Regions from separate parts of the Cedecea selenatireducens genome, predicted to be linked through region 1. Evidence: predicted binding sites of a transcription regulator. Region 1 holds the regulator's gene; each other region holds the start of a gene.
The links. The regulator PurR, encoded in region 1, represses purine synthesis genes. The targets are predictions, from matches to a motif close to CANGCAAACGTTTGCNTG.
Positions count from the first base shown of each region.

Region 2: the regulator PurR is predicted to act here: its motif matches at 3,702-3,719, upstream of purE (5-(carboxyamino)imidazole ribonucleotide mutase).
Region 3: the regulator PurR is predicted to act here: its motif matches at 2,191-2,208, upstream of cvpA (colicin V production protein).
Region 4: the regulator PurR is predicted to act here: its motif matches at 4,113-4,130, upstream of carA (glutamine-hydrolyzing carbamoyl-phosphate synthase small subunit).

Region 1 covers NZ_JBHIKW010000011.1:126,589-134,493, forward strand. Annotated here, with positions in the region: gene punC (purine nucleoside transporter PunC) at 1-1,163, opposite strand, end outside; gene punR (DNA-binding transcriptional activator PunR) at 1,279-2,217, shown strand; gene purR (HTH-type transcriptional repressor PurR) at 2,214-3,239, opposite strand; gene cydH (cytochrome bd-I oxidase subunit CydH) at 3,532-3,621, shown strand; gene sodB (superoxide dismutase [Fe]) at 3,676-4,257, opposite strand; gene ACE38U_RS17610 (C40 family peptidase) at 4,417-5,268, opposite strand; gene ACE38U_RS17615 (Grx4 family monothiol glutaredoxin) at 5,630-5,974, shown strand; partial or broken gene ACE38U_RS17620 (IS4 family transposase) at 6,089-7,211, shown strand; partial or broken gene ACE38U_RS17625 (RHS repeat protein) at 7,357-7,707, shown strand; gene ACE38U_RS17630 (RHS repeat-associated core domain-containing protein) at 7,864-7,905, opposite strand, start outside.
Region 2 covers NZ_JBHIKW010000002.1:317,504-325,408, reverse strand. Annotated here, with positions in the region: gene ACE38U_RS04405 (MFS transporter) at 1-822, shown strand, start outside; gene mnmH (tRNA 2-selenouridine(34) synthase MnmH) at 812-1,909, opposite strand; gene purK (5-(carboxyamino)imidazole ribonucleotide synthase) at 2,037-3,107, opposite strand; gene purE (5-(carboxyamino)imidazole ribonucleotide mutase) at 3,104-3,613, opposite strand; gene lpxH (UDP-2,3-diacylglucosamine diphosphatase) at 3,753-4,475, opposite strand; gene ppiB (peptidylprolyl isomerase B) at 4,475-4,969, opposite strand; gene cysS (cysteine--tRNA ligase) at 5,145-6,530, shown strand; gene ahpF (alkyl hydroperoxide reductase subunit F) at 6,612-7,905, opposite strand, start outside.
Region 3 covers NZ_JBHIKW010000002.1:135,115-143,019, forward strand. Annotated here, with positions in the region: gene purF (amidophosphoribosyltransferase) at 92-1,609, opposite strand; gene cvpA (colicin V production protein) at 1,648-2,133, opposite strand; gene dedD (cell division protein DedD) at 2,433-3,125, opposite strand; gene folC (bifunctional tetrahydrofolate synthase/dihydrofolate synthase) at 3,115-4,383, opposite strand; gene accD (acetyl-CoA carboxylase, carboxyltransferase subunit beta) at 4,449-5,369, opposite strand; gene ACE38U_RS03490 (DedA family protein) at 5,509-6,168, opposite strand; gene truA (tRNA pseudouridine(38-40) synthase TruA) at 6,194-7,009, opposite strand; gene ACE38U_RS03500 (aspartate-semialdehyde dehydrogenase) at 7,009-7,905, opposite strand, start outside.
Region 4 covers NZ_JBHIKW010000003.1:67,462-75,366, reverse strand. Annotated here, with positions in the region: gene ACE38U_RS05720 (class I mannose-6-phosphate isomerase) at 1-1,711, opposite strand, end outside; gene ACE38U_RS05715 (LacI family DNA-binding transcriptional regulator) at 1,907-2,920, shown strand; gene dapB (4-hydroxy-tetrahydrodipicolinate reductase) at 3,074-3,895, shown strand; gene carA (glutamine-hydrolyzing carbamoyl-phosphate synthase small subunit) at 4,354-5,502, shown strand; gene carB (carbamoyl-phosphate synthase large subunit) at 5,519-7,905, shown strand, end outside.

The DNA of each region.
Region 1 (7,905 bases):
GCCTCACGACCGGCCGTTTTCTGCAGGGCATACCCCAGCGCGGCAAGCAGGATAGTCGCCAGCATCACGCTGGTGGTGGTGATAAGCGGGGTCGTCACCAGCCAGGAAACCATCAGGCTTGCGAGGAAGCAAAGCCCAAGCTGAAGGGTGTTTTGCAGCGCTGCTGCTTTCCCGGTTGCCTGCGGGAACGGCAGCAGCGCAGAGGCGACAACGATCGGGTAGATGGCACCGTTTGCCGCAGCCATGATGCAGAACGGGATCAGCAACAGCGTCAGGTCAGCATAGCCGCTGACCGCCACGCCCCACGTCGCCACAACGCTCAGGGCATAAAGCGCTAGCAGCCACGGCAGCAGTTGCTTGCCGTTCCATTTTTGCAGCGCGCTGCGGCAGCCATAGCCGCCCACCAGGAAAGCGACCGTCTGCGGCATATAGCTCAGGCCAATCGCTGCCGGGCCGTAGCCCATCTCATTCAGGATAAACGGCGAGCCGGTCAGCCAGGCGAAGAAGCTGGCGGAGCAGGCGGCGTAAATCAGCACGTTACCGCCGTAAATACGAGAGCGTAATAAAGAGAAGAAGCTGACCTTGTTGTCTGCGGTTTGCTCGTGGTGCTGAGTACGAGGCTTGAGGCGTAGCGTAGGGATCATCAGCAGCAAAGCGATGGCAAACAGTACGGCAAAAATGGCCTGCCATTCAAAATGGTTCAGCAGCCAGCTTCCCAGCAGCGGTGCCAGCGCCGGAGAAAGCCCTACCAGCGGCATAATCGTGGCAAAGATACGGCCTGCACGGTTGGCCGGGTAATAGTCGGTTACCAGCGCCTGCCAGCTGACCGCGGCGGAACAAACGCCCACGGCCTGGATAAAACGCAGGACCAGAAGCGACGTTGCATCCCGCACCCAAAGCATCCCGATGCAGCCGACGGCAAACATCGCCAGGCCAATCAGCAGCACGGGTTTACGCCCGAAACGATCGGAAAGCGGCCCCCAGACAAGCTGGGCAAAGGCAAAGCCCGCCAGGAACAGGCTCAGGCTGGCGCTCACCGCCGAGGCGTTAGTCCCCAGGTCTTGCTGAATGGCCGCAAAGGCGGGCAGGTACATGTCTGTGGCGAGAAAGCCGAGTACGCTCAGGCCAGCCAGCCAGATAAGAAATCCCTTTGATGGTTGCATATTTCACTCTTGATTTTGATAGCAGGTTAACGGGGCAGGAGTCTACGGAGTGCAAAACCGCTTGTGAAACGCTAATATTTGCGCGTTGCATTCAAATTTTTTGCAGGCAAAAAACATGTGGTCTGAATATTCTCTCGAAGTCGTGGATGCCGTAGCGCGCAACGGCAGTTTCAGCGGGGCAGCGCAGGAGTTGCATCGTGTGCCTTCTGCCATCAGCTATACCGTGCGCCAACTTGAAGAGTGGCTGGCCGTACCGCTGTTTGAACGACGTCATCGGGACGTTGAGCTGACCGCCGCTGGGGCTTTCTTTCTTAAAGAAGGGCGTTCTGTTATCAAAAAAATGATGGCAACGCGCCAGCAGTGCCAGCAGATAGCCAACGGCTGGCGCGGGCATCTCTCCATCGCGGTAGATAATATCGTGAAGCCGGAGCGTACTCGCCAACTGGTGCTCGATTTTTATCGCCATTTCCCGGACATCGAGCTGAGGGTGTTTCAGGAGGTTTTCAACGGCGTGTGGGATGCGCTGGCGGACGGGCGCGTTGAGGCGGCGATAGGCGCAACGCAGGCGATCCCCGTCGGAGGGCGCTACGCGTTTCGGGACATGGGCGCACTGAGCTGGCGCTGCGTGGTGGCGGCAGACCATCCGCTTGCGCAACACGAGGAGATCATCCTTGATGATGAAATTCGGCCCTGGCCGTCGCTGGTGCTGGAGGACACGTCCCGCTCGTTGCCCAAGCGCATTACCTGGCTTCTGGACAACCAGCGCCGCGTGGTGGTGCCGGACTGGGCGTCGGGCGCCGATTGCCTGACGGCAGGATTATGCATTGGCATGGTGCCCACGCACATTGCGAAACCGTGGCTCGAACGTGGCGACTGGAAAGAGTTGAGGCTGGAGAACCCGTTCCCGGATGCGGCCTGTTGCCTGACGTGGCGGCAGGATGACGCCTCGCCTGCGTTGAGCTGGCTGCTGGACTATTTAGGGGACAGTGAGACGATGAATCAGGAATGGCTCCAGGAGCCGGGGAACGAATCCCGGGCTCCTGAAGAGGCTTAGCGGCGGTAATCGCGGAACGGGCCGTCGGCCACCGAGCGGCGTTCGATGAGGCGCGGATGGACTTCTATGGTCTGCGACTCTTCCCGTTTGTTGATAATGCGGTCGAGCAGCATGTTAAAGGCCGTTTCACCGAGGCGTTCTTTTGGCTGATGGATTGTGGTCAGCGCCGGAGAGAAATAGCGGGCGTTGCGCACGTTATCGTAGCCGATAATCGAGATATCCTGCGGCACGCGCAGCCCCATCTCATCCGCTGCGCAAATCGCACCCATTGCCATAATATCGCCGCCGCAGAAGACCGCAGTAGGACGATGCGGTTGATTAAGCAGCTGCTGCATGGCGCGATAGCCAGATTCCGGCTCGAAGTCGCCCTGAACCACCCAATTTTCCGGCACTTTGATATTGGCTTCTTCAAGCGCTTTCAGGAAGCCAGCGTGACGACCACCGCCGGTGTTACGCTCCAGCTGGCCCGGGATCGCACCGATGTCGCGGTGTCCGCGCTCAATCAGGTAACGGCCTGCGAGATAACCGCCGTGGAAGGCGTTATCGACCACGGAGTCGGTAAAATCGGCGCGGGCTTCGCCCCAGTCCATCACCACCATAGGAATATGACGGTACTCTTCCAGCGTAGAGAGCAGGGTCTGTGGATATTCGGAGCACATGACCAGCAGGCCATCGACGCGTTTTTGCGCCATCATCGACAGGTAGGCTTGCTGCTTCTCAAAGTTGTTGTGCGCGTTGCCGAGGATCAGGGTGTAGCCTTTGGCGAAGCAGCTGTTCTCAACCGACTCGATAATTTCAGCAAAATAGGGCGCTTCGCTGGAGGTAGCGAGCAGGCCAATCGATTTGGTGTGGTTGACCTTCAGGCTGCGCGCCACGGCGCTCGGCGAATAGTGCAGCTCTTTGATAGCTGCCCAGACGGCGTTGCGCGTCTCTTCCGCCACAAAACGGGTCTTGTTAATGACATGTGACACAGTGGTAGTGGAAACGTTTGCGCGCTTCGCTACGTCCTTAATGGTTGCCATTAGATGTCACTCCAGACCATATCGTAAACTCCTGATAACTCATGTGTTAAACGTTTGCCTTCGCTAACTCCTGGGGCAACACGTTGGTTGCAGGCCTGTCGGGGATGCGACATACAGCGGGAGGAGGGCGTTGCCGGGCGATACGCGGTAAATTAGCGAAGGATTTTGGCTTATCCCGGGGCAAAGTGGAAGAGGGAAAACCGATATCTGTGCAAAACCAGCAGGATTTTTATCGTTAATTGTGGGAAAATCATCCCACTTACGCTTTGTAGGGAAATAAAAGGAGCTTACGATGAGTACCGATCTGAAGTTTTCCGTAGTGACTACGGTTATCGTACTGAGTCTGATTGTTGCCGGGGCGTTAACCGCCGTACTGCACTGATTTAATAAGGGCCGCAAAAAGCGGCCCTTAATACAGGTCAAACATCACTGAAAATCAGCCTGCCAGGTTTTGCGCAACAAAGTTCCAGTTAACCAGCGCCCAGAAGTGGTCCAGATAAACCGGGCGCGCGTTGCGGTAGTCGATGTAGTAAGCGTGTTCCCAGACGTCCACTGTCAACAGCGGTTTTGCCCCGGTTGTGAGCGGAGTTCCTGCGTTAGAAGTCGAGACGATAGCCAGGCTGCCGTCGCTGTTCTTCACAAGCCAGGTCCAGCCGGAGCCGAAGTTTTTGATGGCCGCTTCGGTGAACTGTTTTTTAAATGCTTCCACGCTGCCAAACGCGTTATTGATGGCGGCCAACACTTCTCCGCCAGGTTCTCCCCCGGCGTTTGGTGCCAGGCAGTGCCAGTAGAACGTATGGTTCCAGACCTGAGCGGCATTATTGAAAATACCGCCGTCAGACTCTTGCACGATCTCTTCCAGCGATTTCCCTTCAAACGGGCTGCCTTTGACGAGGTTGTTCAGGTTAGTGACGTAGGTCTGATGATGCTTGCCGTAATGGTACTCGAGGGTTTCGGCTGAGATATGCGGGGCCAGCGCATCTTTGGCATAGGGCAGGGCGGGTAGTTCGAACGACATTGCTTCACTCCTTGTTATTTTGCTTCACAATATAACTACATTTTGTGTGGATATAAGGTTAACAAATTACGGGAGTGCGAAAAAGCGAAATGAAACAGCCCGTTGTCGGGCTGTTAACGTTTTAATCAGTCTGATTGCCCCGAAAGGGAGCGGATAAGATTAACGAATGGTTTTTGGCGTCATGACCCGGCGGGCACCCACATAATGGCGCTGCCAGTAATCTTCGCTCAAAGAAGTAATTTGGATATCGCGGCCGCTGCGAGGAGACTGAATAAATTTACCGTTGCCGACGTAAACGCCAACGTGGTCAGCCGTGCCGCGGCCCTGAGTACGGAAGAAGACCAGGTCGCCGCTTTCCAGTTCGCCGCGGTCAACGGAAGAGGCATCACGCAGGTGATACATTTCGTTGGCGGTGCGTGGAATACGGATGTTCACCAAATCTTTATAAGCGTAATAAATTAGCCCGCTGCAGTCGAAGCCCGTGCGGGGAGAAGTGCCACCCCAGCGGTATGGTTTGCCAATTTGCCCCATCAGCTTGTTCATGGCCGTTTTTTGCGCTTTCTGCACTCTGACCTTATGCGCCTGAGCGATGGTCAGATTCTTTTCAGACTTCACCTTCACGCACTGCTTTTTATGCCCTTTACGATGGGTGCATTTTTCAGTGTAGGCAAGGGTGGCTGCGGCTGGCTGTACGGCTATTTTCTTAGAGGTTTTTTTGCTGCTGGTTTTAGCGAGGGTGGTGCTTTTGCCTGAGGCGCTGCGTTTTGCAACTTTGGCTTTTACCGGTGATGCGTCTTTTTTACCGGACTTCTTTGTGGAGGCTGTGCTGCTTTTTTGTTTTGCCTTTGTTTTCTCTTTGCCCTTGTTGCTTTTACCGGAAGTTGTTTTCGCCGTGTGGCTTTTCTGTGCAACAGGGTGGCGGACGTGCTCGGACGCCTGCGTCAAAGGTGTATAGGGCAAAGCAAATAGCAGAGCACATAGCGTGATAGAGATTTTATTTATCCGCGCCACTCGTCAATCCCCTGATAAATGAAGGCAAGATGCTAACCATCATGCCTGCGTATGATTTTTGCGAAACCCGACGATTCTAATGCATAAAAGCCGATAATGTTAATAGGCAAATACTATTTAACGGTCAAAAGTGGAAGCTATAGCTAGAAAATTAATCATTACCGGGCGTTATCGGCTGTTTTATTGATCGCGGATGAGGCAAATTGCTCATTTTCGAGCACCGTAAAAGTGTTATTCTTAAAGCATGTTTGCATGCCCCGGCAGTTCAGAAAAACCCTGCTAAAAATGGTGTTTTCTGGCCGGGGTGCAACTGGCTACAATGACAGGCTATTGCCGTATCAAGGTTTGAGGAAGCAAGACAATGAGCACTATTGAAAAAATTCAACGCCAGATCGCTGAGAACCCAATTCTTCTGTATATGAAAGGCTCCCCGAAGCTGCCGAGCTGCGGCTTCTCCGCTCAGGCCGTTCAGGCACTGTCTGCCTGCGGCGAGCGCTTCGCCTACGTGGATATTCTGCAGAACCCGGACATCCGCGCCGAGCTGCCTAAATACGCTAACTGGCCAACGTTCCCACAGCTGTGGGTGGACGGTGAGCTGGTCGGCGGCTGCGACATCATCATCGAGATGTACCAGCGCGGCGAATTGCAGGCGCTGATCAAAGAAACCGCAGAAAAACATAAATCTGAAGAGCCAGGCGCAGAGTAATCTCGTCAGGCACTAAAAAGCGGCCCGGAGGCTAAGGCCGATCGTTTAAGGATTGGTTGACCGATCCGGTGGCTGGTGTAAAAAGGGTTCATGTTCATCATGGACCCTTTTTAAATGGAACTTTTACACGCTCTCGGCATTATCAATCTTACTGCACCCGACGAGGTTCAGAGCCTCGCTGACCTGCCTTCCCCCGACCTCATCCAGCAGGCTTTTACCTTCACTGATACCGTCACCCTGCGCTAGCGGAAACTCCCTCTTGAGTCCATGGTCTGGCTGGTTATCGATATGGCCATCTTCAACAATAAACCCATGAGTCATATCGTTAATCTGCTGGATATTGTTGACCGTACCGGACGTTCCTTCACCGCACCCGCAGAAAAAAATTGGGTGAGGATGCTATCCGGGCGCTGTTTGATATCACTCAGTGACACTGGCATAAAGAAGCAATACATCCTCTCTGGCACGGGCTGACACTCAATGCCGTCGACGGCGTGGTCTGGCATACGCAGGACACGCCTGAAAATGCAGAGGCTTTCGGCAAGGCCTCCAACCAGCATGGTGATCGCGGATATCCGCAGGTTCGCATGGTCTGTCTGATGGAGCTCAGCAGTCACCTGCTGCGCGCGAGTGTGTCAGGCCGCTATGACATAAACGAAATGCGCCTGGCGGCGCAACTGGCAGAAAGCGCTCCGGATAACAGTATTACGCTGTTCGATAAGGGGTTTTACTCTTTGGGGCTGTTGCAGCCCTGGCATAGTGCGGGCGAAAATCGCCACTGGTTAACGCCGCTGAAAAAAAACACGCAGTACGAAGTCGGCCGTAAACTCGGCAAACAGGACGAGCTGATACGACTGAAAACCACGCCACAGGCCAGAAAACAGTGGGAAGGTCTGCCGGAAGAACTGACCGGGCGGCTAATCCGTCGCAGGGTCAATGGCGTGGAGCGGCAGGTGCTGACGTCAATGACCGATGCGATGCGTTATCCCGGCCGCCAGCGTGGCGGAGCTTTATAAGCATCGCTGGGAAATCGAGTTGGGGTATCGCGAAGTTATTACGTTTATTAATCGGACTGCCGTGGTCATCTCCGGGAGCGATCCCGGGTCATCTGAAACACTTTTACAGCAATGCAGTGATGCTGAAACTGCCCTCGAGACAGGAGCGGGAGTATGTGAGAGAAGTGAGGGAGAAAAGGTCAAAACATCCCTTAAAAAACAATGCCGGTCATATTAAGTGACCGGCATTAACCCTCCACCCTCCCTTTTTTGCCATGCCCGGAATGCCCCCTGGCGACGCATATTTATCCCGGGTAACGCTTTACCCTGCGTGCCCGCCCGGGCTCAGGGAGAATAATATTCCCGTAGCTCTTAAAGGAGTTCCCGATGATGTCTGTTTTCAGCCACACCCCTACGGTCACGGTCCTCGACAACCGCGGCCTGAGCGTGCGCGATATCGCGTACCACCGCCATCCGGATACCCCGGAAGTCACCCGGGAGCGCATCGCCTGCCACCGGTACAACGCCCGCGGCTTCCTGGCCCAGAGCGCCGACCCGCGTCTGCACGCCGCCGGCCGGGCGTTTATTGCCGTCAGCAACATCTGTACCGCCGGGGCAAGGGTGCTTCAGGACCTGCGCTACGGGTACGACCCGGTGGGCAACGTGCTCCGCGTGCGCAACGACGCCGAAGAGACCCGCTTCTGGCGCAACCAGAAAGTGGTGCCGGAAAACACTTACGCCAACACAACTGACCAGCTGCAACGCATCGCTGGTCAGTTGTGCCGTCATCCGTAATGTCACCGGACCGCTTCTGATTAGGGCCGCTGGCGTGAAAATCCTGAGTAGTGGAGGGGCCACCATCACCGCTACCGGCATCCCGCTCATAATTAGCAACTAAAACATTGCTCGATTATGTACCCCATGACTTTTTCCAGA
Region 2 (7,905 bases), on a different contig from region 1:
GCCACGCCAGCTGCGGAGCACCGCCGCCAGTTTAGCTTGATGCGAGTGTGCTCAGGTGCGGGCGCTATAGCCGGGCCGCTGCTGGGCACGGTGCTGGTGCAAGAGGGGCTGGGCTACGTCTTTCTGGCCGGAGGTTCGGTGATGGCTGCGGGCGGTCTGATGCTGGCGATTTGCCTGTCGGAAACACGTTCGTTAGCCGCTGATGAGGGCGGTGAGGATGATGATGATGAAGGGTTTAGCGCGCTGCTGCCCGCGTTCCGGGATAGTCGCCTGGCCGTGCTGCTAATGTGGGTGCTGCTGCTGGGCGTGGCCGGGAGCTGGGTGGAGGCCGTCATGCCGCTGTACGCGAGCAATCAGATGGGAATGAGTGCGGCCAGTATCGGTTATCTGTTCGCGTTTGGCGCGGGGATTAACACGCTTGGCCAGCTCGCCTTAACGAAGCTGTTTGCCCGACGCTCGCCGTTGTTTATCACCCTCAGCGCAGGCTCCTCGCTTATCACCGCCTTTGTTTTGCTGCTGGCTTATCCTCACGTCGTGACGCTGGTGATGGCGGTCTGCCTCTATTCGCTGTCCCAGATGATGACCGGCCCGCTGATCCCGACGGCGGTGAACAAGTTAGCCCCGGCGCGGCTGCGCGCGACCTACATGGCCGCGCTTTCGGTGGTGAGCGATTTGCAGGGATCTGTGGGGCCGGCTACCGGCACGGCACTGTTCGCGATGTCGTTTACGCTGCCGTGGGCGGTGGGCATTCCTCTGGTCTTGCTGGCGGTAACCGGGTTGGGGCTGGTGCTCTCCGCGGGGGATAAATCGGCTAACCGTTAATGCTGCGCAGCCAGGACTCGACCTGCTGGTAATCCCCCCGGAAGACGATCTGGTCGGCCTTCTGGCTGAGCTGGTAGCGATACATCGGGTCGTAATACTCTTTCAGCAGCGGCGACAGCCAGGCCAGATGGCCTTCGCAGGAGCCGGTTTTCCGCTGGGTGAGCAGCGCCTCGTCCAGCCTGGCGGTGAACTGCTGGAAGCGTTCCATGCCCAGACGGCGGCGGATGGCAAACAGGCCGTGGTGCAGGTACTCGGCGTAATCGCGCCACGCGGTTTCTTCATCGCTGACGGATAAAAATGCCTCGATCATCTGCTCGAAGTATTCGTTTTTGAGGCGCTCCAGCCGCAGTTCGAACGGATCGTCGATCGCCACAATGCGCGAGCGCAGCATCTGTTCTCTGAAGGCTTCGGGGATATGGCGGGAGCCAATCATCCGGCCTTCATCTTCCACAACCAGCGTTTTGGGCCCGGCCGGGCTGATTTTGAGCAGGGTGACGGCGAGGTTGTTTTCGAAGCTGGCCTGAGAAGGCTGCGCCACAATCGTGCGGCCAAACGACGAGCCGCGATGATGCGCCAGGCCTTCAAGGTCAACGCCCGTCGGCTGCGAGCGGATAAGGATGGTTTTGCCGCAGCCGGTGTTGCCGCTGACGATAATCATCGGCCACTGCGAACGGGTGTCGATTACCTGCATGGCATGCTGGCGCAGGGCTTTGTAGCCGCCGGTGACCAGCGGGTATTCGAGGCCGTTTTCCCGTAGCCAGTGCTGTACGATGTGGCTACGCATCCCGCCCCGGGCGCAGCATAAATAGCCTTCAGGCTGCCGGCGGCAGCTCTCCAGCCAGCGTTCGACCCGGCTGGCTTTTCGCTCGCCGCTGACCAGCCGGTGCCCCAGTTCGACGGCGGCCTGCTGGCCCTGCTGCTTATAGCATGTCCCGACCTGCGCGCGTTCATCGTCGAGCATCAGCGGTAAGTTATGGGCAGCGGGCATCGCTCCCTGAGCGAACTCTACCGGGGCGCGAACGTCTATCAGCGGAATGTCGTTGAGCAGCAGGCGGTCGTAGTCCTGCGCGTTAGGGCGTTTTTCCATGGCATAACCTTAGTCTGAAGCGGCGTAACGTGGGGGATTGTGCGCTTCTGGTCGGGCAAAGGAAAGGGAAAGGGGGAAATTGGTCTGACCCTCTAAAAACAAAAGGAGGGTCAGACGCGACGCGGTTTTACTTCACCAGCTTGCTCTGCGCCCAGGCAATACCGCTGGCGTATTCCACCGGCAGCAGGGGAACCAGGGCTTCCAGCGAGGCGCTCAGGCGGCCGGTATCGCTGTCGTTCAGGTTGAGATGACCGACTTTGCGGCCCGGACGAACTTCTTTGTCGTACCAGTGCAGGTGCACCAGCGGCAGCTTCAGCCAGGCATAGTTCAGGTCGGTGCCGATCAGGTTCACCATCACCGACGGCGCATTCACCACAGGCTGCGGCAGCGGTAAATCCACGATGGCGCGCAGGTGCAGTTCGAACTGGTTGATGGAGGCGCCATTTTGCGTCCAGTGCCCGCTGTTGTGCACGCGCGGAGCCAGCTCGTTGATCAGCAGGCCGGCTGGCGTGACGAAGCACTCCATCGCCATCACGCCGACGTAGCCCAGCTCGTGCATGATGGCGGTGAGCATGGTTTCGGCCTGGCGCTGCTGTTCGGCATTGGCCTGCGGGAAGGCAACGCTGGTGCGCAGAATGCCGTCCTGATGCAGGTTGTGGGTCAGCGGATAGAACACCGTGCTGCCGTCATGGCCGCGCGCGCCCACCAGAGAAACTTCGCCGGAGAAGTTAATGCCCTGCTCGACGATGCATTCGCCGTAGCACTCTTCCGGCAGCTGGTCGGTTTCATCGGCACGCAAGCGCCACTGGCCCCGGCCGTCATAGCCGCCGACGCGGCGCTTCACGATAGCCAGAGAGCCCAGTTGGCTGAACACGTCCTGCCATTCGTGGCTGCCGGAGAGCAATTGCCACGGCGCGGTGGCCAGGCCGAGCTTATCGAACAGCTGTTTTTGCGTCAGGCGGTCGGCGATGATCGGGAAGATATCGCGGTTAACGAAGGCGTTGTGACGCGCCAGTTCGCGGGTCAGCGCGGTTTCCGGCCAGCGCTCAATCTCGGCGGTGATCACGCTTTGAGCGAACGGTACGGCTTCCGGCTCGGCGTCCAGCCCGACAGGGTAAACGGCGATGCCCAGCGGCTCACCGGCCTGGCGGAGCATGCGCCCCAACTGGCCGTTACCTAAGACACAGACGCGCTTCATGCTTCGCTCCGTGGGTCCGGATTGTCCAGCACTTCGTCGGTCTGGGTCTGACGCCAGGTCGCCAGGCGCTGGCTCAGGTTTGCGTCATGCAGGGCCAGGATCTGCGCGGCCAGCAGGGCGGCGTTGGCGGCCCCGGCTTTACCGATGGCCAGCGTGCCGACCGGAATGCCGCGCGGCATCTGGACGATAGAATAAAGGCTGTCCACGCCGCTAAGGGCGGCGCTTTGGACCGGCACACCCAGCACCGGGACCAGGGTTTTGGCGGCCAGCATGCCCGGCAGGTGCGCAGCGCCACCGGCTCCGGCAATGATCACCTGGTAGCCGTTGGCTTCGGCCTGTTCGGCAAAGCTGAACAGTTTGTCCGGCGTGCGGTGGGCGGAGACGACTTCGACATGGTGAGGGACATTCAGGGCGGTAAGGATTTCAGCGGCGAACTGCATGGTGGCCCAGTCACTTTTGGAACCCATAACAATGGCGATACGCGCCGGGGTGTGCTCAGAAGACATGCGTCTCAAAACTCCTGTGGGTGTGCAGACATCATCGGGCGTCGGGCGCCCGCTCAGAAGGGCTCAGAGAATAGCACGAACTTCCGGCAAGGAAAACGGTTGCGTGGTTAGCGAATCGGCAAAAAAGCGGGCTTTATTATCAGAAAGGAAAGTGGATCAGCTCGACGTTTTCCATCGTCACTTTTATCATCGACCCTTCTTCATGCCATGCGCCTAATACGCAGCGGAAAGCGGGTTGCCCGTTGGCGGTAAGCTCATGGATTGCCGGGCGGTGAGTGTGCCCGTGAATCAGCCATTGAATATTGTGGCGGGTGAGGGTATCGACCACGGCCTGCGGATTAACGTCCATGATGGCCATAGACTTGCTGCTGTTGGCGGCCTTGCTACCGGCGCGCATCCGGGCGGCAATGCGTTTACGTATAAACAGAGGGAAGGCAAGAAACAGCGCCTGAAGCCACGGCTGGTGAACCTTGCGGCGAAACGCCTGATAGCCTTCGTCGTCGGTACACAGCGTGTCGCCGTGCATGATAAGAACTTTGCGGCCATACAGGTCGAGCAGCTTTTCTTCGGGTAGCAGCGTCATGCCGCTGGCTCTGGCAAAGCGTTTGCCGAGCAGGAAGTCGCGGTTGCCGTGAATGAAGTAGCAGGGCACGCCTGAATCAACCAGCGCTTTGATCGCGGTGGCGATTTGCTGGTGCAGCGGTTCAGGGTCGTCATCGCCAATCCACGCTTCGAACAGGTCACCGAGGATGTAAAGCGCATCCGCCTGGCGGGCTTCACCGGCCAAAAAACGCAGAAAACCGGCGGTGATCGCCGGTTCTTCTGAGCAGAGGTGTAAATCTGCAATAAACAGCGTCGACATTATTCGCTTACGGTTACGCTTTCGATAATAACGTCTTCTTTCGGTACATCCTGGTGCATACCGCTGCGGCCGGTGGAAACGCCTTTGATTTTCTCAACCACGTCCATACCTTCAACCACTTCTGCGAACACGCAGTAGCCCCAACCCTGCAGGCTTTCGCCGCTGAAGTTCAGGAAGTCGTTGTCGGCCACGTTGATGAAGAACTGTGCGGTGGCAGAGTGCGGAGCCTGGGTACGAGCCATTGCCAGCGTACCACGGGTGTTTTTCAGGCCGTTATTCGCTTCGTTCTGAATGGTGTCTTTAGTCGCTTTCTGCTTCATACCCGGTTCGAAACCGCCGCCCTGGATCATAAAGCCGTTGATCACACGGTGGAAAATGGTGTTGTTGTAGAAGCCTTCGCGGCAGTAGTCCAGGAAGTTTTTAACGGTAACAGGCGCTTTATCATCAAAAGTTTTGATGACGATATCGCCGTGATTAGTGTGAAAAGTAACCATGCTTGCATCCTATGAGTGTCAGAGAGTACGGCGGCGAACGGTGCCGTCGTACCAGCACGCTGTTATAGCATAACGCTACATCATAGTCAGTAATGCAAAGCAGACTGCCGCCGGGGAAAATTATCGGGTAAGATACCAGGGAGTATTCTTCCACACGCTTACATGGAATCCCCTGATGTTAAAAATATTTAATACCCTGACTCGCCAAAAAGAGGAATTCAAACCTATTCATGCCGGAAAGGTAGGCATGTACGTGTGTGGTATCACCGTTTACGATCTCTGTCACATCGGCCATGGCCGTACTTTTGTTGCGTTTGACGTGGTGGCGCGCTACCTGCGTTCCCTGGGCTATGAGCTGAACTACGTGCGTAACATCACCGACATTGACGATAAAATCATTAAGCGCGCGCAGGAAAATAGCGAAGATTTTGTGGCGCTGGTCGACCGCATGGTCGTGGAAATGCACAAAGATTTCGACGCGCTGAACATTTCACGCCCGAACAGCGAGCCGCGTGCGACCCAACATATCCCGGAAATCATCGAAATTGTTGAACAGCTGCTGGCCCGCGATCACGCCTATGTGGCTGAGAACGGCGACGTAATGTTCTCGGTGGTCACCGACCCGAATTACGGCCTGTTGTCTCGCCAGGATCTGGATCAGCTCCAGGCGGGGGCGCGCGTTGACGTGGTTGACGTGAAGCGCAACCCGATGGACTTCGTGCTGTGGAAAATGTCCAAGCCGGGCGAACCAGCATGGACTTCTCCGTGGGGCGAAGGCCGCCCGGGCTGGCATATCGAATGTTCCGCCATGAACTGCAAAGAGCTGGGCAACCACTTTGACATTCACGGTGGCGGCTCCGATCTGATGTTCCCGCACCACGAGAACGAAATCGCGCAGTCTACCTGTGCCCACGACGGCGAGTACGTCAACACCTGGATGCACTCCGGGATGGTGATGGTTGACCGTGAGAAGATGTCCAAATCGCTGGGCAACTTCTTCACCGTGCGTGACGTGCTGAAGTATTACGACGCGGAAACCGTGCGTTACTTCCTGATGTCCGGCCACTACCGCAGCCAGCTCAACTACAGCGAAGAGAACCTGAAACAGGCTCGCTCGGCGCTGGAGCGTCTTTACACCTCGCTGCGCGGGACGGACAGCAGCGTGGCGCCAGCCGGGGGAGAAGCCTTCGAAGCCCGCTTCCGCGAAGCGATGGACGACGACTTCAACACCCCTGAAGCCTATTCCGTGCTGTTTGATATGGCCCGTGAAGTGAACCGCCTGAAAACGGAAGATCTTGCGGCGGCCAACGGACTGGCGGCGGCGCTGCGTAAGCTCTCCGCAATTCTGGGCCTGCTGGAGCAGGATCCGGAGCAGTTCCTGCAGGGCGGCGCGCAGGCGGACGACGGCGAAGTGGCGGAGATCGAAGCGCTGATCAAGCAGCGTAACGATGCGCGTCAGTCGAAGGACTGGGCGCTGGCGGACCAGGCGCGCGATCGTCTGAACGAGATGGGCATTGTGCTGGAAGACGGCGCGGCCGGAACGACCTGGCGTCGTAAGTAAGATTCAGAACGTGAAAAAGCGGCTCAATGAGCCGCTTTTTTTATGGCTGGCCGCTGTGGCGCGGCCTTATTGGCAGGTGCTTTATTCTGGGGCTGAGGTGCGAATCAGGTAATCAAACGCGCTCAGGGAAGCTTTCGCGCCTTCGCCCGTCGCGATGATGATCTGTTTGTAAGGCACGGTGGTGCAGTCGCCCGCGGCAAACACGCCTTTTACGGTGGTTTCGCATTTCGCGTCGATGATGATTTCACCCATGCGGTTGCGCTCCACGCTGCCTTCCAGCCAGGTGGTGTTCGGCAGCAGGCCGATTTGCACGAAGATGCCGGCCAGGGCAACGTCATGCACGCTTTCGGTCACGCGGTCTTTATACTGCAGGCCGGTCACTTTGCTGCCGTCGCCTTTCACTTCCAGCGTTTGGGCGTTCAGTACGATGTCGACGTTTTTCAGGCTGCGCACTTTGTTTTGCAGAACCTGGTCGGCCTTCATTTCTGGGGCAAATTCCAGCAGGGTCACGTGCTCAACGATGCCCGCCAGGTCAATGGCCGCTTCCACGCCGGAGTTACCGCCGCCGATCACCGCCACGCGCTTGCCTTTAAACAGCGGGCCGTCGCAGTGCGGGCAGTAGGTCACGCCTTTGGTGCGGTACTGATCTTCGCCCGGCACGTTCATGTTGCGCCATTTGGCGCCGGTGGCCACGATGATGCTGCGCGCTTTCAGGGTTGCGCCGGACGCGGTTTGAATCTGATGCAGGCCGCCTTCGGTTTTGGCCGGGATCAGCTTGCTGGCGCTTTGGGTGTCGATCACGTCTACGTCGTAGTCGTCCACGTGGGCTTTCAGCGCGCCCGCCAGCTTCTGGCCTTCGGTTTTTGGTACGGAAATGTAGTTTTCGATATCCACGGTATCCAGCACCTGGCCGCCGAAGCGTTCGCCCATCAGGCCGGTACGGATGCCTTTACGCGCCGCATACACCGCCGCCGCCGCGCCCGCAGGGCCGCTGCCGACGATCAGCACGTCATAAGCTTCACGCTGGTTCAACGCTTGTGCCGCACGTTTTTCTGCGCCGGTGTCAATTTTGCCCACGATTTCAGCCAGCGTCATGCGGCCCTGGCCAAACTCTTTGCCGTTAAGATATACGGCAGGCACGCCCATCACGTTGCGTGCCTGAATTTCATTCTGGTAAACGCCGCCGTCGATAGCGGTGTGGGTGATGCGCGGGTTCAGCACGCTCATCAGGTTCAGCGCCTGCACAACGTCCGGGCAGTTGTGGCAGGAGAGGGAATAATAGGTTTCAAAGTGGAAGTCGCCGTCGATCTCACGGATTTGCGCCAGCAGATCCTGAGACTCTTTGGACGGATGACCGCCGACCTGGAGCAAGGCC
Region 3 (7,905 bases), on a different contig from region 1:
TTTGCCGCAAGATGAGGTGGGATGCAAGGCTGGCGGAACCGGGAGGGGAAGAACGAGCCTCTCCCCTTTGCAGGAGAGAGGCCAAGGCCGATTAGCCTTCGTTGTGCATCTCTAAGTTTTCCACTTCGTTCTGACGCGCCAGTGCCTGGGAGTCGTCGTTACGCAGGGATTCGAGATACTGCAGGTATTTGTGGTCAACGTCTTTTGTCACGTAGATGCCGTTGAACACCGAACATTCAAACTGGGTGATGTCCGGGTTTTCCACGCGCACCGCTTCGATAAGGTCGTCCAGGTCCTGGAAAATCAGGCCGTCAGCGCCGATTATCTGGCGAATTTCGTCCACTTCACGGCCGTGAGCAATCAGCTCGTTGGCGCTTGGCATGTCGATGCCATAGACGTTAGGGAAGCGAATTTCCGGTGCGGCTGAAGCCAGGTAAACCTTTTTGGCTCCGGCTTCACGCGCCATCTCGATAATCTGCTCGGACGTAGTCCCGCGCACGATGGAGTCATCCACCAGCAGCACGTTTTTATCACGGAACTCGGCGCGGTTGGCGTTCAGCTTACGGCGCACGGACTTACGGCGCAGCTGCTGGCCCGGCATGATAAACGTGCGGCCCACGTAGCGGTTTTTCACAAACCCCTGGCGGTACGGTTTATCCAGAATACGGGCAATTTCCAGCGCGATGTCACAGGAAGTTTCGGGAATAGGAATGACCACGTCGATATCCAGGTCTTCCCATTCGCGGGCAATCTTCTCGCCAAGCTTTTTCCCCATCTCAACGCGCGCGCTGTAAACGGAGATCTTGTCGATAAACGAGTCCGGACGAGCAAAATAGACGTACTCGAACAGGCACGGATTGCTGACCGGGTTATCGGCGCATTGACGAGTAAACAGCTGGCCTTTCTCGGTGATGTAGACCGCTTCGCCCGGCGCGATATCACGCAGGAACTCAAAGCCCAGGGTGTCCAGCGCCACGCTCTCGGAGGCCACCATGTATTCGGTGCGGCCGTCGCCCAGGTCACGCTTGCCGATAACCAGCGGGCGAATGCCGTTCGGATCGCGGAAGGCAACCATGCCGTGACCGATAATCATCGCTACGCAGGCATAAGCGCCGCGAATCTGGCGGTTAGTGGCGGCGATGGCGGCAAAAATGTTGTCGGCCTCCAGCGGATAATGGCGGAAGTTATCCAGCTCGCTGGCAAAGACATTCAGCAGGATTTCAGAATCAGAGGTGGTGTTAATGTGGCGGCGTTTTTCTTCAAACAGCTTTTTACGCAGCTCGTGGGCATTGGTCAGGTTACCGTTATGCGCCAGGGTTATCCCGTAAGGAGAGTTAACGTAGAAAGGCTGGGCTTCTGAAGCGCTGGAACTGCCTGCGGTTGGGTAACGCACGTGGCCGATGCCCATATTCCCCTGCAGACGCTGCATGTGGCGGGCTTCAAACACATCGCTCACCAGGCCATTCGCTTTACGCAGACGGAAGCAATTTAAAGCGTCGATGGTGACGATGCCTGCGGCATCCTGGCCACGGTGCTGAAGCACCGTTAACGCATCATAAATCGACTGGTTTACCGGCATGAAACCGGCGATACCGACAATACCGCACATGTTGTCTTTTCCTCATTAAGCCACACCCCCCGCTACGATTAGCGGGGCAAGAAACTTGACGAGCTTTGCAGATAGTCAAAGAACCATCTGATGATGAAACTGAATTGCGGGATAAGCTGCGACTTTTGCCAGTCATCGCTTTTTGAAAAACCGGTAAAGGTATCCAGGAAGAACAGAATGGCGGAGACGATCAGTACGCCACGCAAGGCGCCAAAGCAGATCCCCAACACCCTGTCTGTACCCGACAGGCCGGTTTTTTGCACCAGCGCGCTAATCACATAATTGACTATCGCACCGACAATCAGCGTCGCGATAAACAGCACCGCGATAGCTATCCCATTACGTACCAGTTCGTCTTCAAAGCCAGTGAACCAGACTGACAGATAAGTGTAGTAATGACTGGCGACAAAGAAAGCACATCCCCAGGTCACAAGCGATAACGCTTCCTTCACAAACCCACGTATTACGCTTACCAGACAAGAAAAACCGATAACCGCAATGATGGCGTAATCTATCCAGATCATGAAAAAATCTCGTGACAAATTGCCCTGACGTCCAGTTCGGGGCGAATTCTAACAGAAAAAGAAAACGTTTGCGTAGGGATTTCCTTCCCGCGCGTAAATAAATAATGGCGTTGAAAAAAGCATCAACGCCATTAAAAAAGTGCCTGTTTTCCCCTCACCTTTTAGAGGCGAAGTGACGGTATGGCGTCGTTTTTCCCCTCACCCTAACCCTCTCCCCAGAGGGGCGAGGGAACCGTTCGGTGTAATGGCCTTCCCACTCTCCCTTCCAGGGAGAGGGCCGGGGTGAGGGTCACAAACCGCTACCGTGGCGAGTAGTTCATCACCACGCCGTTCAGGCCAGAAAGAGAATTCAGCTCGCCCAGCGAGGACTTCAGCTTATCTTTCGACGCGTCAGGCCCAACCAGAATACGGGTGATTTTCCCCTGCACAGGCGTTGTCGGTGAGGTATAAACCTTGAATCCGGCACCGCGCAGTTTACCAACAATTTCATTCACTTTGTCCGCATTTTTCAATGCGCCAAGCTGCACCACATACGCCTGTCCGGTCGGTGCTTTGTCGGCTGGTTTTTCCGTCTTCGCTGGCTGCTCGGTCTGGTTATCAACCACAGGTTTAGGCTGCGGTTTCTCCACCGGCTTCGGTTTTGGTTTTTCCTGCACCGGCTGTGGCTTAGGCTGCTCACGTGCCGCAGGCACTTCGTCAGCGCCCGCAGAACCTTCGTTTGGAATAGCGCCGTTATTCAGCCCCGGCGGCACGGCGGCCCCGGCTCTCACCTCTTCTGCGGCCCCTTCCGGTGGCTGCGAAGGCAGCGCCTGGGTGGCCGAAGGCAGCATATCAGGCTCGTCGCTGTCCCCTGGTTTTGGCACCAAAGGAATGGCTGCGAACTCGTCCTGATAATGTTTTTTCTGCCCGTCCAGCAGACCCGGCAGCACAATAACGCCCAGCGCGACCAGAATAATGGTTCCGACTAATCTGTTTTGAAACTTACTCGCCACCTGCTCTCCCCGCGTCCAGTACTTCCATTACATGGGCCACCGTGTGGAACGAGCCACACACCAGCACGGTATCATCAGCCGTCGCTTCTGCCATCGCCGCGTGCCAGGCGTCCGCTACGCTTGCAAACGTCCTGCCGTGACCAAGATGGGCGATCAGCTGCTCAGCGCTTGCGCCTCGTGGCCCCTCCAGCGGAGCACAATACCAGCTATCGACCTGAGGCGACAAACAGGCAAGCGTTCCGGCAATGTCTTTATCATGAAGCATACCCATCACCGCCAGCACGCGTCCCTGTTTTGGTAACGCCGCCAGGCGACCGGCAAGGTAAGCCGCCGCATGTGGATTATGGGCAACATCAAGAATAACGCGAGGCGCCTGAGAAACTATCTGGAAACGCCCAGGCAGCGTGGCATGCTCAATGCCATAACGTATCGCGTTTTCACTCACGTTAAGTTTACTTGCGCGCAAAGCGGCGAGTGCCGTAGCGGCATTTGGCTGTGGAACCAGCGGCAGCGGCAGATCGCATAGCTCGCCCTGAGCATCACGGAACGTCCAGCCCGTGGCGTTCACCTCGTAATCCCAGTCAACGCCGCGACGCAGCAGCAGCGCGCCCTTCTCCTGAGCAACATCGGCAATCGTATGCGGCATAGCCGGCTCGCCCACAACCGCCGGGTTATCTCTGCGGAAGACACCGGCTTTTTCACGGCCAATACTCTCGCGATCCGGGCCAAGCCAGTCGGTGTGATCGAGCGCGATGCTGGTGACCACGGCCACATCAGAGTCCACGACGTTGGTAGCATCAAGACGGCCGCCAAGGCCCACTTCAAGAATAACCACGTCCACAGCCTGCTGCTTAAACAATAGCAACGCGGACAGCGTTCCGTATTCAAAATAGGTTAAGGAAATATCTCCGCGCGCGGCCTCTATTTCAGCAAAGGAGGCGGTATGCAGGGCTTCGGGTAATTCTTCACCCTGAATACGCACTCGCTCGGTGTAACGCACCAGGTGCGGCGAGCTGTAAACTCCTACGCGATAGCCGTCCGCCATCAGCACGGTTTCAAGCGTGCGGCAGGTGGTGCCCTTCCCGTTAGTGCCGGCCACGGTAAACACCGTTGGCGCAGGTTTCAGCACGTCCAGCTTAAGCGCAACTTTGCTGACGCGCTCAAGGCCCATATCTATGGTGGAGGAGTGAAGGTTTTCAAGATAGCAAAGCCACGTGGCCAGGGGCGACGTGGCTTGAGGGATAAGATCTTTTTCCATGATGCCCACTTAACATGCACATAAAGAAAAAGGGCAGAACCTGCTGGCCTGCCCTTAGTTACGAATCAGGCCTCTTGACCCTGTTCCGGCGCCGGCGGAACCACAATCGGCTCACGCGGGGCTTCCGGGTTTGGTGCCGGCAGATTCATAAACTTCGCCAGGACGCTCGCCAGCTTCAGGCGCATTTCCGGGCGACGGACGATCATGTCGATCGCCCCTTTTTCAATCAGGAACTCACTGCGCTGGAAGCCCGGCGGCAGTTTTTCACGAACGGTTTGCTCGATAACGCGCGGGCCGGCAAAACCGATCAGCGCCTTCGGCTCGGCGATGTTCAGGTCACCCAGCATTGCAAAGCTTGCAGAAACGCCGCCCATGGTTGGGTCAGTCAGCACGGAGATGTACGGCAGACCGCGCTCCTGCATTTTTGCCAGCGCTGCGCTGGTTTTCGCCATCTGCATCAGCGACATCAGCGCTTCTTGCATACGCGCCCCGCCGGAAGCGGAGAAACACACCATCGGGCAATTGTCTTCCAGCGCCTGTTCAACGGCACGGACAAAACGCGCGCCGACCACAGACCCCATCGAACCGCCCATAAAAGCGAACTCAAAGGCCGCAGCAACGACAGGCATACCGTGCAGGGTGCCTTTCATGACAACCAGGGCGTCTTTTTCGCCGGTCTCTTTCTGCGCGCTAACCAGACGATCTTTGTATTTCTTGGAGTCACGGAACTTCAGCAAATCTTTTGGCTCAAGCTCGCTCCCCAATTCCACCATTGTGCCTTCATCTAACAGGCTATGCAGGCGATCGCGGGCCGACATACGCATGTGGTGATCGCACTTAGGGCAGACGCCAAGATTGCGTTCCAGCTCGGCGCGGTACAGGACCTGGCCGCAGCTGTCGCACTTGGTCCACACCCCTTCAGGGATGCTCGCCTTACGGGTGGGAGTAATATTGCTCTTATTGAGAATTCGTTCAATCCAGCTCATTGATGACCTTTCTGCTTGAACCTGGTCGATACCAGCTTTTCTGTGGCAGTTTTCCCTGCCCCAGACCATAAATGGTGCTCATTAAAACACAACGGCCCGCGACTTTGGATAAAAAAGTGGTCGAACCGCTGCCCACGTATTATTTTGACTGCCGCGACGCCGCGCGTTTGTGGCGAATAACTTCCACCACGCCAGGCAGTATCGATACCACGATAATTGCCACAATCAGCAGCTTCAGGTTTTCCTGTACCACCGGCAGGTTACCGAACAGGTAGCCCGCGTAGGTGAACAGCAAGACCCACAGCAGTGCGCCGACAACGTTATAAATCGCAAAATGGCGATAGGACATATGCCCCATCCCGGCAACAAACGGTGCGAAGGTTCGCACAATCGGCACGAAGCGCGCGAGGATAATCGTTTTTCCGCCGTGACGCTCGTAAAAAGCATGAGTTTTATCAAGATAACTGCGGCGGAAGATTTTTGAATTCGGATTACTGAACAACTTCTCGCCAAACAGCCGCCCGATAGTGTAGTTCACCGCATCACCGATGATGGCGGCAATCACCATCAAAATGACCATGTAATGCACGTTCAGGTCGTTAGTTTCCAGCGAGGCCAGCGCGCCCGCCACAAACAGCAGCGAATCACCCGGTAAAAACGGCGTCACCACCAGCCCGGTTTCGCAGAACAAAATCAGGAACAAAATCGCGTAAACCCAGACGCCGTATTGTGCCACCAGCTCGGCCAAATGCACGTCGATATGCAAAATGAAGTCAATGATAAAACGGATGAAATCCATCAAAGTTTCCTTTCTTAAGCAGCAATCAGTCGGCTAAAAAAAGCGGCCCCATCGGGAGACGCGGCAGTGCAAAATGGTCAGGGTAATCCACCGACACAAGGTACAGTCCTTCCGCTTTCGCGGTGGCCGCGGCCTTAGTGCGGTCCTTCATTGCCAGCAGGTCAGCCATCCAGTTTTCAGCCTGGTTACCGCAGCCCACTTCCATCAGGCTGCCAACGATATTGCGCACCATATGGTGAACAAACGCGTTGGCCTTAATGTCCACCACGATGTAAGCGCCGTAGCGGTTTACCGTAATGTGCATCATATTGCGCCACGGGGTGCGCGACTGGCACTGCACCGCACGGAAAGAGGTAAAATCATTTTCCCCCAGCAGGCTCTGGGCGGCACGGTGCATTTTGTCCGCATCCAGAGGCAGGTGAAAATGGGTCACGCCCTGCTGCAAAACGGCCGGACGCAGGCGATGATTATAAATCACGTAGCGGTAACGCCGAGCCGTGGCGCTAAACCGGGCATGAAACTCGGCCGGCACATCTTTTACCCAACGAACGGCGATGTCACCAGGCAAATTCGTATTTACGCCCATTGTCCAGGCTGCATCTTTGCGCAAGGCGCTGGTTTCAAAATGCACCACCTGACCTGTGGCGTGAACGCCCGCATCGGTGCGCCCCGCGCAAAACACGTTAATCGGCTCATTAGCCACCTGAGACAGCGCTTTTTCCAGTTTTTCCTGCACGCTGCGCACTTCGTTCTGGCGCTGCCAGCCGTAATATTTACTGCCGTCGTACTCAATGCCGAGCGCGATTTTATGAAGCGGGGTTTCGCTTAGCACTTCGGACATCAGTACATATACTCCTGCACCAGTTTCTCAGCGGTTTTTATCGCCATCAGCGCACCGCCAAAGCGAACGTTATCGGCGACCGACCAGAACTGAATTTGCTCCGGCATGCCGTAATCGTTTTGCACGCAGCCAATAGAAAGATGGCCGCTGCCGGACGCATCCGCAACCTGAGTCGGGAATTCGCCTTCTTCAGACAGCTCGATATCTTCCGCCTGGGTAAACGCATCCCGGGCCTCTTCAGCCGCCAGAGGACGCAGTGCTTCGAAATTAACGATTTGCGCGTGGCCGTAGAATACCGGCGACTGCACGAGGCTGGCAGAGATCATCAGACCGTCGTCCTGCAGCACTTTACGCGCTTCATTCACCAGGCGACGCTCTTCGCGCACGCTGCCTTCAGCATCCGGCACCAGCGGCAGCATGTTGAACGCCAGCTGGCGGCCAAACAAGTCCTCTTCATCGATAGGAATGCCGTTCAGCAGGCGTGCGCTCTGCCCGGCCAGCGCGTCAACGGCAGCTTTGCCGCGCGCGGAAGCAGACAGCAGGCTGGTGACCTGAATACGCGACAGGCCGCCCTGCTCGATAAGCGGTTTTAACGCGCTCAACAGCTGGCAGGTCAGGCTGTCCGCCACGGCAACCAGGTTACGGTTGCGGTAATCGCTCAGCACAAACGGGTTCACGTCCGGCACTACCAGCGGCACGTCCGGCTCCATAGCAAAAAGACCGCTGGAGTCGATAACCAGGCAGCCAGAATTGGTTGCTTCTTCCACGTATTGTGCGGACGCTTCCACGCCCCCGACGAAGAACGCAAGCTGGGCCTGAGTCCAGTCGAACTCTGCTGCGTCCTGCACCATGATGGTTTTGCCTTCATAACGCAGGTTTTCACCGGCGCTCTCGCT
Region 4 (7,905 bases), on a different contig from region 1:
GCCCGACGCCCTCGCCATAAGGTGAGATTCGATATTCGCCCACGGCGGCCGGAACGATGAATGTTTCCGCATAATGAACAACAAACGGTTCAAAGGCGTGAGTTGGGCTTTCCACCACCGCTTCGCTGCCCTCCACCAGATTAAGCACGTTCACGCCACCGTGAGTGTGGTGCGTAACCGGCTTGCTGAACCAGTGGCGCCGGGTTTCAATAAACTCACGCTCATGAAGCCCGGTTCGTTCTTCGTGCCAGCCATCTCCCTCGGCTATTGGCTCGAAATGGTTTATCAGATGCTGTTCGACCCAGCGCGTATCCCTCTGCCAGTCGATAACTTGAGCACCGTGTTCCAGATGCACGGGGCGCGGTAAACCATCCAGCCCCAGTCGGCCCCAGTCCCACAGTTTGAAGGTGAAGATGTAAGGCGTGGCGCTGATTTCCAGCACCATAGCGCCTGAGCCAGAACAGTGAACGGTACCCGCAGGGATCAGGAAATGGTCGTGCTTGTGCGCCGGGAAACGATTAACAAATTTCTCGTCATCAAAGGTCTTTTCACCGCGCTGAGCGGCGGCAAGATCGTCCAGCATTTCCTGCGGGTTGATGCCAGTTTTGGTCCCCAGATAGACCTCTGCTCCCGGCTCGGCTTCCAGCAGGTAGTAGCTTTCATCCTGGGTGTAATGCATGCCGAAATGCTGTTGGATGTACTCGGTCAGCGGATGAACCTGAAAGCTGAGATTCTGACCGCCGACGGTATCCAGAAAATCAAAGCGGATCGGGAACTCTGCGCCAAAACGAGCATGAACTTTTTCGCCAAGCAGCGGGCGAGGGTAGAGCAGCACCAGATCCTGAGAGGGGATCTCGATCCGCACGTCACCGATACGCAGTAACAGGCTGTTTTCCTCGGGCACACAGTCAAAACACCATGCGTAGTTTGGCTTCGAGGGATCGAGATCGAATTTTTCCTTCATCCACTGTCCGCCCCAGACTCCAGGGTCGAAGAAGGGCACGACGCGGAAAGGCTGCCGGGTTGTTTGCTGTAACGCGTGGCGCAGTGCCTCGCCCGTCACCAGGGCTGGGGAATCCTTCTGATTGGTATCCAACAGAAAATTCGCGCGTTTCAGCAACGGCGTTTTATGGCGGTCGAACACGCGCCATTCAATAAAGAAGGCGCGTTTGTAGCGGCGCAGTATATCTTCGTGCTGATTCTCCGTTCCCCAGTTGCCCAGCTCGCCGCTTCGGAAACGCTGCTGGATCTCCCAGCGCGCCAGGTCGGCATACACCAGCACATCACCTTCATGAACCAGCGCGGCACCGGAGCCATAAACCACCGCCAGGCCAGCATCCATTTCCTCTATTTCATGCTGCATCTGCGCCAGCTTCTCAGCGTCGAAAAACTCGATAAGCTGGTGGCAGGAGAGGACGCCAAAAACGCGATCGTCGGTCAGATTTCCGGCCAGCAGGTCATGCAGATGCTGCTCGCTGTGGCGTGCCTCTTCGACATTAATGACTCTTGCCGGACATAGCTCATCAATGAGCTGTGGGCGTAACTCGTCCAGGCGTACACCTGGATAACAATCGATCACCAGCACGGTTTTTCCGCTTTGAGAAAGCGTCGACTTTACCGCCTGGGCGATCGCCTCCCAGCCCTGGCAGGCGTGGCCGGCATACTCAGCAACCTGGACTTCAGGAAATTTGTTATACGCTGCCTGTTTCATAAGTACTCCCTGTTTTCATTTAAGATAAGATTAATCGATTAACCTTTTTTGAACAGAGTGGTAAACATGATTAACCCGCCATTTTTCGCAATGATGAGGATTTTTACCGGCTATCTGTGATGGCTTTCACATAGAAAGATGCAAGTTTCAGGTTATTCGATTAATCTTTGCTGATATTGATTTCAAGGAGGGCCGATGACTTCTGTAACTCTTGCTCAGGTCGCTGAGCGGGCGGGTGTCTCAACCGCAACCGTATCGATGGTGCTACGAAATCGTGGGCGTATTTCAGATGCCACCCGGCAGCGGGTATTACTCACGCTGGATGAGATGGGGTATGTGTATAACCAGACCGCCGCCAATTTGCGTAACAGAACCAGTAATCAGGTGGGGCTGTTACTGCATGATATTACCAACCCTTTTTATGGTGAAATGACCGCCGGGCTAAGCCATGAGATGGAGCGTCACGATCTGCTGCTTTTTCTGGCAAACAGCGAAGAGTCCTGCGAACGCCAGCAGAAATTTGTCGACTCTCTGATGCGTAATAATGCCTGCGGCATGGTGCTTTGTGGTGCGAGAGAGACTCCGCCGCTGTTCTTTGAAACGCTGAGAAGAAGAAACATCCCGGCGATTATGGTGGTTCGTCCCTTTGAGGATGTCGATTTCGACTTCGTTGGCACCGATAATTTCCTGGGAACACAGTTGGCTACTCAGCATTTGTTACGCCTCGGGCATAGGCATATTGCTTTTATCGGCGGGAGCAACGGCTCTACCAGCCGGGCGCAGCGTATCGGTGGGTATACCAGCAAGCTGCTGGAGCACAATATTCAGCCTGAAAGCGAATGGATTGTGGCCTCGCAGGCCTCTCAAAGTGACGGCGCCAGAGTCGCAGAAGGGCTTTTTACCCGTTTCCCGCAGATCACCGCGGCGGTGTGTTACCAGGATATTGTCGCCCTGGGCGTGATGCAGACGCTGCGCAAGATGGGGCGTGTTGTCGGAAAAGATTTTGCGCTCGTTGGGTTCGATGACGTGACCGAAGCATCGCTGGTACAGCCTGCGCTTACCACGGTCTCTGTCGCCGCTAAAGAGATTGGCCGCAAAGCAGGAGAGCTGCTTTATAGCCGAATTCAGGGAAACGATGAGCCGGCAAAAAGAATTATTTTGCCGCCGACGCTTATCGTCCGCGAGTCATGCGGTTTTAGTCAGAATTAAGCCTTATTAATTAAATGGTTTTAATGTCCGTTATTGATAACTGACGGGCCATGACAGTAAATTCTAATTATGGGTGTTTTCGGCTGGCGGCCCGGCAGCGGGCTGGTTAACCTGAGAGCGTTTCTACGAATTATTTAACCAAAGAGTAATGATATGCATGATGCACAGATTCGCGTAGCCATCGCGGGAGCGGGCGGCCGTATGGGGCGCCAGTTAATTCAGGCGGCTCTGCAGCTGGACGGCGTCCAGCTTGGCGCTGCGCTTGAGCGCCCGGGATCTTCTCTGGTCGGCAGCGACGCGGGTGAACTGGCCGGTGTGGCTAAAACCGGCGTGCTGGTGAGCGATAGCCTGGACGCGGTAGCTAATGATTTCGACGTCTTTATTGATTTTACCCGCCCGGAAGGGACGCTGGCTCACCTCGCATTTTGCCTCAAGCATGGCAAAGGCATGGTTATCGGCACGACGGGTTTTGATGATGCCGGCAAGCAGGCTATTAACGATGCGGCGCGTGAGATCCCGATTGTCTTCGCGGCGAACTTTAGCGTGGGCGTGAACGTGATGCTGAAGCTGCTCGAGAAAGCGGCCAGGGTCATGGGCGATTACACCGATATCGAAATCATTGAGGCGCATCACCGTTACAAAGTGGACGCTCCCTCCGGCACCGCGCTGGCAATGGGCGAGGCTATTGCCCAGGCGATGGACAAAGATCTCAAAGACTGCGCGGTTTACTCTCGGGAAGGGCATACCGGTGAGCGAGTGCCTGGCACAATTGGTTTTGCTACCGTGCGTGCGGGCGACATTGTCGGGGAGCATACCGCGATGTTTGCAGATATTGGGGAGCGCGTTGAGATTACCCATAAGGCTTCAAGCCGCATGACCTTTGCTAATGGCGCGGTTCGTTCCGCTTCGTGGCTTAAAGGTAAAAAGAACGGTATTTTTGATATGAGAGACGTGCTTGATCTCAATAATTTGTAGTTAAACCTATCCTTATAAATGTGGTTGTTTGTTTTTAATTGATTGATTTTAGGGTGATTTATATCACCCTTTTGTTTTTATAAGCTACTTGATTTATAAGTGTTCATTTGTGCTTAAAATTAGCGGTTATCTCTCTTTTTTGTGTTGTTGTAATGTTAATTTTGACCATCTGGTCTACTTTTTCACTGCTATCCCATCACTTTTCCACTATTCATAGCCGGCAACCGATTACTTTTCCCTGGTTAGCTGGTTATTTTGACCCTCGAATCAGATATTTTTACTCTGAGCGGCGAAATAGACATAAAAACTTCGTCTTAAGGTAGACTTTCGCCCGGCTTGTCTCTAGAATGCCGCCGTTTGCCAAAAATCCGTAGGGCAGACGCTTTTTGCATTTGATTCAGCCGTTAGTTTTGAATTAATATGCGAATAAATTGAATGTTTATTCCCTGGAGGACGTTTTGATTAAGTCAGCGCTGTTGGTTCTGGAAGACGGAACCCAATTCCACGGTCGGGCCATTGGGGCATCGGGTACGGCAGTGGGTGAAGTCGTTTTCAATACCTCATTGACCGGTTATCAAGAAATCCTCACTGATCCTTCCTACTCCCGCCAGATCGTCACTCTTACTTATCCTCATATCGGCAATGTCGGCACCAATGAAGCCGACGAAGAATCCTCCCAGGTCCATGCGCAAGGCCTCGTCATTCGTGACCTGCCGCTGATTGCCAGCAACTTCAGAAGCACCGAAGACCTTTCTTCTTACCTTAAGCGCCATAACATCGTGGCCATTGCCGATATCGATACCCGCAAGCTGACCCGCCTGCTGCGTGAAAAAGGTGCTCAGAACGGCTGCATTATCGCGGGCGATAACGTAGACGCGGCCCTGGCGCTGGAAAAAGCGAAAGCGTTCCCTGGCCTGAACGGCATGGACCTCGCCAAAGAAGTGACGACCAAAGAAGCTTACACCTGGCAGCAGGGGAGCTGGACCCTTGAAGGCAATCTGCCGGAAGCGGCAAAAGCAGAAGATTTACCTTTCCACGTAGTGGCTTATGACTACGGCGCAAAACGCAATATTCTGCGCATGTTAGTCGACAGAGGCTGCCGCCTGACGGTTGTTCCGGCACAAACGCCGGCGGAAGAAGTGTTGAAGATGAACCCGGATGGCATCTTCCTTTCTAACGGCCCTGGCGACCCGGCACCTTGCGACTACGCCATTAGCGCAATCAAATCCTTCCTGGAGACAGACATTCCTGTCTTTGGGATTTGCCTCGGCCACCAGCTGCTGGCGCTGGCGAGCGGCGCTAACACCGTGAAGATGAAGTTTGGTCACCACGGCGGTAACCACCCGGTGAAAGACCTGGATAAAGACTGCGTGATGATCACCGCCCAGAACCACGGTTTTGCGGTGGATGAGACGACGCTGCCTGCCAACCTGCGTGTAACGCACAAATCTCTGTTCGATGGCACCCTTCAGGGCATCCATCGCACCGATAAAGCCGCGTTCAGCTTCCAGGGCCACCCTGAAGCCAGCCCGGGGCCGCACGATGCCGCGCCGCTGTTCGACCACTTTATCGAACTTATCGAGCAATACCGTAACACCGCTAAATAATCAGGAGCGAAATAAAATGCCAAAACGTACAGATATAAAAAGCATCCTGATCCTCGGTGCCGGCCCGATTGTTATCGGCCAGGCCTGTGAGTTCGACTACTCTGGTGCTCAGGCTTGTAAAGCGCTGCGTGAAGAGGGTTACCGCGTTATTCTGGTGAACTCCAACCCGGCAACCATCATGACCGACCCGGAAATGGCTGATGCGACCTACATCGAGCCTATTCACTGGGAAGTGGTGCGCAAAATCATCGAAAAAGAGCGCCCGGACGCGGTGCTGCCAACCATGGGCGGCCAGACCGCGCTGAACTGTGCGCTGGAGCTTGAGCGCCAGGGCGTGCTGGAAGAGTTCGGCGTCACCATGATCGGCGCCACCGCAGACGCTATCGACAAGGCTGAAGATCGCCGTCGCTTCGACATCGCGATGAAAAAAATCGGCCTCGACACCGCGCGCTCCGGCATTGCACATAATATGGAAGAAGCGCTGGCCGTTGCGGCCGACGTGGGCTATCCGTGCATCATCCGCCCCTCCTTTACTATGGGTGGCTCCGGCGGCGGTATCGCCTATAACCGCGAAGAATTTGAAGAGATTTGCGAGCGCGGCCTGGATCTCTCCCCAACCAAAGAGCTGCTGATTGATGAATCGCTGATCGGCTGGAAAGAGTACGAGATGGAAGTGGTGCGTGATAAAAACGACAACTGCATCATCGTCTGCTCTATCGAAAACTTCGACCCGATGGGCATTCATACCGGTGACTCAATTACCGTGGCGCCAGCGCAAACGCTGACCGATAAAGAATACCAAATCATGCGTAACGCCTCGATGGCGGTGCTGCGTGAGATCGGCGTGGAAACCGGGGGCTCAAACGTTCAGTTCTCCGTTAACCCGAAGACTGGCCGCCTGATCATCATCGAGATGAACCCACGCGTGTCCCGTTCCTCCGCGCTGGCGTCTAAAGCAACGGGCTTCCCGATTGCAAAAGTTGCCGCGAAGCTGGCGGTAGGTTATACCCTCGACGAGCTGATGAACGACATCACCGGCGGCCGCACTCCGGCTTCCTTCGAGCCTTCCATCGACTATGTCGTGACCAAGATCCCTCGCTTTAACTTCGAGAAATTTGCCGGCGCAAACGACCGCCTGACCACCCAGATGAAATCCGTGGGTGAAGTCATGGCTATCGGCCGCACCCAGCAAGAGTCCCTGCAGAAAGCGCTGCGTGGCCTGGAAGTTGGTGCCATGGGCTTTGACCCGAAAGTCAGCCTGGATGACCCGGAAGCGCTGACCAAAATTCGTCGCGAGCTGAAAGACGCAGGCGCCGAGCGTATCTGGTATGTGGCAGACGCGTTCCGTGCGGGCCTGTCCGTAGACGGCGTGTTCAACCTGACCAACATCGACCGCTGGTTCCTGGTGCAGATTGAAGAGCTGGTGCGCCTGGAAGAGCAGGTGGCTGAAATTGGTATCACCGGCCTGACCCACGACTTCCTGCGGATGCTGAAGCGCAAAGGTTTTGCGGATGCGCGTCTGGCGAAACTGGCTGGCGTTCGTGAATCCGAAGTTCGCAAACTGCGTGAGCAATATAACCTGCACCCTGTCTATAAGCGCGTGGATACCTGTGCGGCAGAGTTTGCTACCGACACCGCTTACATGTACTCCACGTACGAAGATGAGTGTGAAGCTAACCCGAACAACGACCGCGATAAAATCATGGTGCTGGGCGGTGGTCCAAACCGCATCGGCCAGGGCATTGAGTTCGACTATTGCTGCGTACACGCCTCTCTGGCGCTGCGCGAAGATGGTTACGAAACCATCATGGTTAACTGCAACCCGGAAACCGTCTCCACCGACTACGACACTTCCGACCGCCTCTACTTTGAGCCGGTGACTCTGGAAGACGTGCTGGAAATCGTCCGCGTTGAGAAACCGAAGGGCGTTATCGTGCAGTATGGCGGCCAGACTCCGCTGAAGCTGGCTCGTGCGCTGGAAGCGGCCGGTGTGCCGGTTATCGGCACCAGCCCGGATGCTATCGACCGTGCGGAAGACCGTGAGCGCTTCCAGCATGCCGTTGAACGCCTGAAGCTGAAGCAGCCTGCTAACGCCACCGTGACGGCCATTGAGCAGGCCGTAGAGAAAGCCGTGCAGATTGGTTACCCGCTGGTGGTTCGTCCTTCTTACGTGCTGGGCGGCCGTGCGATGGAAATCGTCTACGATGAAGCGGACCTTCGCCGCTACTTCCAGACTGCGGTTAGCGTCTCTAACGACGCCCCGGTGTTGCTCGACCGCTTCCTTGATGACGCGGTTGAAGTGGACGTGGACGCCATTTGTGACGGTGAAACCGTACTGATTGGCGGCATCATGGAACACATTGAGCAGGCGGGCGTTCACTCCGGTGACTCTGCGTGTTCTCT